One region of the Sporomusa sp. 246TCP1 genome, then DNA from elsewhere that is predicted to be linked to it. Evidence: riboswitches for the same ligand, from Rfam matches in the RefSeq annotation. Region 1 holds a riboswitch; the other holds the start of a gene.

Region 1 (3,268 bases):
TTTCTTTAATCCAACGTTCTTTGTAGAAGCAGTGGTCTTTGTATGCGTTCTCGTCAATAGAGGAAATATCATAAGTTTTATCATGACCTGGAAGATGCCAGCCTTCAGAATCAAGCGACCATTCCTTTAAATGCTTCTTTAGCTTTTTAATAGATTGAGTAGTAATAAAGGCACGCTCGCCCTTGTCGTTGAATTTCCTGTTGCTTTCAGAAGCCAGGCCGGCATCAGTACAAACAACGAATTTGGAAAGCTTGAAATCAGACAGTATTTTTTCTTCCAAGGGTTTAAGGGTAATCTGCTCATTGGTGTTACCACTGTTGAGGTTAAAAGCTAGGGGAATACCATCGCCATCCATGAACAATCCCATCTGAATAATGGGATTTGGCCTATGTTCTTTAGAAGCGCCATATTGTTTAAGGCCATCTTCCTGTTCGATTTCAAAAAAGTAGTTGGTGCAGTCATAATAGAGAATGCCGGTATTTCTCTTTGAGAGTTTAAGACTGTTGTTGTAAAGAGAAGATTGGATAAAATCCATTTCTTTTGAAATGACCTCAAGAGATCGGTAGACATGCTGTAAATCAAAGTTGGGTTGCTCAATAAATTTTGAGGAATGTTGGTAAGTTGCGAGTTTGGAAGAAGGAAAAAGGATTCGTCCGTAAAGGAGCCGCGATAGTACGGCATCCAGATCGAAAGTAAATTTATACTTCTTTGAAATTTCAGCACATAGCTTATGCAGATTGAGTTCATGATAAAGCTGTTGGAGAAAGAGATATCCGCCGTTAAAGCAGCGTTGTTGATCTTTGGAGATAATCTTAGATGGAGAATATTTAACTGTGACTTCGCGTAATTGAGTTTTTTCTTTTTTGTTAAGTTCTTCGATGTATGATTTAGCCCATTCAAAAGGGTCTTGTCCATTTAGCTTATGCTGTAATTCAGCAATCGTTCCTAACTTTTCAACAACTTTTGTGGAACGCTTACCGTTTTCGTAGACAGATTGTATGACATAAAGCGAAGTTGAATTCTTTGATTTAGAAATACTAAGTCTCATTTAAAAACACCTCCGATCCCTTATATTATAACATGTTACGCTATATTACGCAATATTAAACAAGGCAGATTTGACGTTTTTCCAACAAAAAAAGCCCTGTTTTCAAGGCTTTCAGAGATTTCATTATATGAGTAAGTGTCAAAGACCCGGGGCAACGATATTAGTTGCCGGATCAGCAGTATATGGAGCGCCAGATATGGCGCAGGCAATTAAAGACATCCGGGGGCTTGATTAAATTGCTGCTTAGTGGTAACATATGTAGTAGATAGTTACATTCTGGATGAAAATTACATACTAAAGCCTTTGGGGCAAGGTGAAAAAGAGTAAAATCTTTTAATTCCTGACCGGCGGTATAGCCCGCGAGCCGTTTTTACGGTTGATCTGGTTCAATTCCAGAGCCGACAGTATAGTCTGGATGGTAAAAGGCGTAAGTTCTGCCATATTGGCATTTCCCAACCACATTGCCTATTAAACTGTTGATAGCCCCAAAGCTAATCAACAGTTTTTTATTTTATTCAAGTTTGCATTGGAGGACTTCTATGGACAAATATTATATGCAGCAGGCTCTTACCATTGCGAAGTATGCAACAGGCCGTACCAGCCCCAATCCACTGGTGGGTGCCGCTATTGTAAAAGATGGACACATAGTCGGCCAGGGCTGGCATCGTCAGGCCGGTACACCGCATGCGGAAATTCATGCTTTGGCCCAGGCTGGCGAGTTAGCAAAAGGAGCAACCATATATGTTACTCTTGAACCGTGTTCTCATTATGGGCGAACCGGCCCTTGTGCTGATGCCCTGATTGCGGCGGGAATAAAAAAAGTTGTTGCAGCCATGACTGATCCTAATCCTGAGGTCGCCGGCAAGGGCCTAACCCGGCTCAGAGCAGCTGGTATTGAAGTGGTCGAGGGAATACTGGCAGCCGAAGCCGCAAAACTTAATGAAGTATTTATTAAGTGGATTACTACCAAAATGCCATTTGGTGTTCTTAAAACAGCGATGTCACTTGATGGAAAAATTGCTGCCTATACGGGCCATTCTAAGTGGATAACAGGCCCGGCTGCCCGGGAGTATGTGCATCGACTGCGTGATATATATGATGGCATACTGGTAGGTATCGGTACAGTACTGACAGATAACCCCAGGCTAACAACACGTTTGCCGGCAGGCGGCCAAAACCCTGTACGAATTGTTATTGACACCATGGCCCGCACACCACTGACTGCTAACGTCGTAACAGACAAGCAGGCGCCAACCATCATTGCGGTAAGCCAGGCAGCACCGCCAGAACGAATAGCTGCACTACAGAGCCATGGGGTAGAGGTGTTGGTGCTTGCGCGATCGCCTCTTGGTGTTAATTTGCGTCAGCTGTTTACGATTTTGGGCGAACGCCGTATTACCAGCGTGTTTGTTGAAGGCGGTGCAGCCATAAACTCCTCACTCTTAGCCGCTAATCTGATTGATAAGGTGTATTGCTTTATAGCACCTAAAATACTTGGCGGTAAAGCGGCGCCAGGCCCAGTTGGCGGTACAGGCGTAGAAACAGTAGATCAAGCCATACTGCTTGAGGATATTGCCACACAAACCATCGGGACAGATGTCTTACTAAATGGTTATATAACAGGACGGGAGGGACGAGATGTTTACCGGACTTGTGGAGGAATTAGGGAAAGTTAAGCAAATTGCACGCGGCAGTAAATCAGTTCGGCTCTCGGTTTTTGGCAGTAAAGTGTTAGCTGACGTCAAACTGGGTGACAGCATTGCCGTAAATGGCACCTGTCTGACAGTAGTCGACTTTAGCCGTGATTGGTTTACTGCTGATGTTATGCCTGAGACAGTAGACCGTACAGCGCTGGCCGGTCTCAAAACAGGTGATACTGTCAACCTCGAACGTACCCTCCGGGTAGGTGATCGACTGGGTGGACACATAGTCAGCGGTCATATCGACGGGGTAGGAACTATTTTGATTAAAGAACAAAATGATAATGCCATACTTGTCCGGATCGGCACTGGTCCTGAAGTTATGCGCTACATTATCTCCAAAGGCTCTATTGCTATTGATGGTACAAGTCTTACGGTTATTGACGTTGGTGCCGACTGGTTTACCGTGTCACTTATTCCCCATACGGCTGCTATGACCACAGTAGGCCTGAAGGCGGCAGGGGAGCCGGTTAATCTGGAAACAGATATTATTGGCAAGTATGTGGAAAAATTGCTAGGC
Region 2 (3,268 bases), 2.5 Mb from region 1:
ACGAAGACCAACTAATGGCAGTGAGTGGACATTGGTACAAGATTTTACTGAGTACTTTACAAGCCTATATCGGAAGTCAGCGTTACTGCAACTAATTGAAGTAAATTCTATGACTGAGTTGCCGGTAAAAGTGATCGAAGTTAGCAATAGTGTGATTGTGGTTAGTGTGAAGTAAAATTAGCGAGGGGAATGGTCAAACTGAAACTATTTTTCAACAAGGAAAATGAAGTAGATATTAGTGGCTTAAGCAATAGATCAACAGTACAGGAATTTTTCGATGCTGTCGATGAATTTTTACTTGAAAATCCATTGCCCTGCGGTACCTGCAGGCAACATTGCTGTAAAGGCCGGTTCAAAATCAATATGGACAGTGTTAGTGCTAAAAAACTGTCTAAAGGAAAGCTTGAACGCATAATTCCTAAACTGTTTGTTGACGTGGGCCAAAATAAACTGGAGATATTTCTTCTTGCCGGGAAAAAGAAATGCCGCCACCTGGATGGATTGTCGAGATGTCTTGTTTACAATGAGCGACCGGCAAGCTGCCGAACCTATATATGTATTCCGCAAAGCCCATGTTACAAGATTCTCGACGCGGCAATTGTCGCCGAGATGCACCATGCAATGCGTGCCGTATATCTTGATGCGGTGATAAACGACCCGGCAACGCCGCCGGCAGCTATTGAGCCGGCAAAAACGTTGCGCGAAGAAATAATAAGCGCCAGTACAGCTTACGGGTGCAACAATTATAGCGAAATTCTGATTAAGGATTGTGTAAGAGCTGATTTTGTGCATTCTAATGTGTCGCCAGAGGACGTGCGTTTATTTCATGAAATCATCAACAGGTAATTCAGAATAATGATTTTGTTGACAAATAATGGTCGGCGAGTATAATAACAGGTATGAGACTTATTCTCAGGGCGGGGTGCAAGTCCCCACCGGCGGTATCCCGGTTTTTTACCGGGGAGCCCGCGAGCGCTCTTCCTGCTTGGGAAGAGGTCAGCAGAACTGGTGAAATGCCAGTGCCGACGGTATAGTCCGGACGAAAGAGGATAAGGCGGTCAGCATTAATACAAGGAACCGGAGGTTCTATTGCATTATCGTTCAGTCGCTGTCTGTCTATTGCCCTGATTTAGTAAGTCCTACTATTAGTATAGGAGGCGCATTACTTTGAATCAGAATTTGTTAAGTCAATTTGGCAATGCAGAGGAGCGGGTGGCAAGGGCGCTTACTGCTCTCAGCAATGGTCAGGGTGTTTTAGTAACAGATAACGAACAGCGGGAAAATGAAGGTGATATTTTCTTTGCTGCCGAGTCGCTGACAACAAAACAGATGGCGATGTTAATTCGTGAATGCAGTGGTATAGTTTGTTTGTGTCTGCCGGAGGAAAAAGCCGAAGCATTAGTGTTGCCAATGATGGTAGCTAACAATACAAGTAGTTTTCAAACCGCATTTACCATTTCAATTGAAGCGGCTACGGGAGTTACCACAGGTGTGTCAGCCGCTGACCGTGTTGCGACTATAAAAGCGGCAATTGCTGATAATGCTTGTTCCCAGGATCTGCGTCATCCGGGGCATGTTTTCCCTTTGAAGGCCAAGCCTGGCGGGGTATTAGAACGACCGGGACATACAGAAGCCAATGTTGACTTAATGCGGCTTGCCGGTCTCAAACCATATGGTGTACTGTGCGAACTGACAAATCCGGATGGAACCATGGCGCGCTTACCGGAAATCGTGACTTTTGCGAACAAGCACAATATGCCGGTGGTCACAGTGGATGATTTGATAGATTACCGCAAGTTGCGAGAATAAGGAATACTTCAAGACTAATCAGCCCTCCAGGTTACCTGGAGGGCTTTATTGTATGAATTTATATTACTATTTACAGAAAATTGAGGCACTTTCTGCACTGAAAAGAGGAATATTGATAATCTGTGGCGAATTACTTTAAGGTATAAACTAGTAAACGGGAGGTATTGCTGTGAAGAAAGATATTCTTGTTCCTTTTGATGGCTCAAAAAATGCCATTGAAGCATTACATTGGGCTGTCACTATCGCAAAAGCGCTGCAGGAAAAAATTATTGTTTTGAATGTTCAATCCAGCTTTCATACTGTCCATACCAAAATATTCTTCAATGAGAATACCATTCGTGAGTATCAGCAACAACTTTTCCAAGAGATAATTGTGTCGGCTAAAAAAATATTGGAAGATTCAGGTGTAGCCTATGAACTAAAACTAAGAATCGGTGATGCTAAGGATCAGATTTGTCAAGAAGCAGGGATTGACGATACTATTGAAGCAGGCAGTTGTTCATCAAATGGTGTGCGGATGATCATAATGGGGTCCCGCGGAATGAATCCGATGCTGGGTGGGGTACTTGGCAGCGTCAGTTACGGTGTAGTTAATGTTGCTCAGTGTCCTGTGACCATTGTGCCGTATTCTTGTCATTAATAACTGGAAAGCATAATAAAATAGTACGAGGAGAAAGAAGCATTTCTTGTTAAACAAGATCTGCTTCTTTTTGATAGAATCAACTGCTTCTGTGATTCTAATCACTGATAAATAGCTGGATTTGGTATATCCTTTATCTAGAGATAAAAAATAGTTCAAATAAATTATGGAGGAGAAAAAATATGTTACGGAAAATTGTTACAATTGATGAAGAGAAGTGTGATGGTTGTGGTCTTTGTATTAGCGCTTGTCATGAAGCGGCTCTGCAGTTGATTGATGGAAAAGCTAAATTGGTATCAGACAATCTGTGTGATGGCCTGGGAGCCTGTTTGCCTGATTGTCCCCACGGGGCCATCAATATCATTGAACGGGAAGCACCTGCCTTTGATGAAGGAGCTGTCCAGCAGCAAATTGCCGGCAAGCTTCCGGCTAGTTCACCGCAAATGCCCGGCTGCCCGGGAAGTATGGCCAAAGAGATCAAAAAAGCAGCTGGAACTAGCCGGAATGAATCTGTTGCTACTGGTTCCCAGTTGCGGCAATGGCCATGCCAATTGCAGTTAGTACCAGCAAATGCTGCTTATTTTAATGATGCTCACCTGCTAGTGGCGGCTGATTGTGCGGCTTATGCCTATGCAAATCTACATGCTGAGTTTATGCATAACAAGATTACTGTTATTGGTTGTCCAAAACTGGATAAGGTCAATTACGCTGCTAAGCTAACCGAGATATTGCAATTGCATAACATCAAAAGTCTTACTATAGTAAGAATGGAGGTCCCTTGCTGTGGCGGCTTAGAAAATGCGGTTAAAGAGGCATTAG

The links. A riboswitch is a leader RNA that binds a small molecule or an ion and turns the genes downstream of it on or off. The one in region 1 is predicted to bind FMN.
Region 2: linked by a shared signal. The riboswitch ahead of ribB (3,4-dihydroxy-2-butanone-4-phosphate synthase) and the one ahead of ribD (bifunctional diaminohydroxyphosphoribosylaminopyrimidine deaminase/5-amino-6-(5-phosphoribosylamino)uracil reductase RibD) in region 1 are both predicted to bind FMN.

The regions. Positions count from the first base shown of each region.
Region 1 is NZ_CM170492.1:1,847,929-1,851,196, forward strand. It holds partial or broken gene AC1ECB_RS09195 (IS1634 family transposase) at 1-1,048, opposite strand, end outside; FMN riboswitch at 1,344-1,479, shown strand; gene ribD (bifunctional diaminohydroxyphosphoribosylaminopyrimidine deaminase/5-amino-6-(5-phosphoribosylamino)uracil reductase RibD) at 1,588-2,724, shown strand; gene AC1ECB_RS09205 (riboflavin synthase) at 2,687-3,268, shown strand, end outside.
Region 2 is NZ_CM170492.1:5,403,292-5,406,559, forward strand. It holds gene AC1ECB_RS25475 (hypothetical protein) at 1-175, shown strand, start outside; gene AC1ECB_RS25480 (YkgJ family cysteine cluster protein) at 190-846, shown strand; FMN riboswitch at 905-1,055, shown strand; gene ribB (3,4-dihydroxy-2-butanone-4-phosphate synthase) at 1,168-1,809, shown strand; gene AC1ECB_RS25490 (universal stress protein) at 1,979-2,449, shown strand; gene AC1ECB_RS25495 (ATP-binding protein) at 2,632-3,268, shown strand, end outside.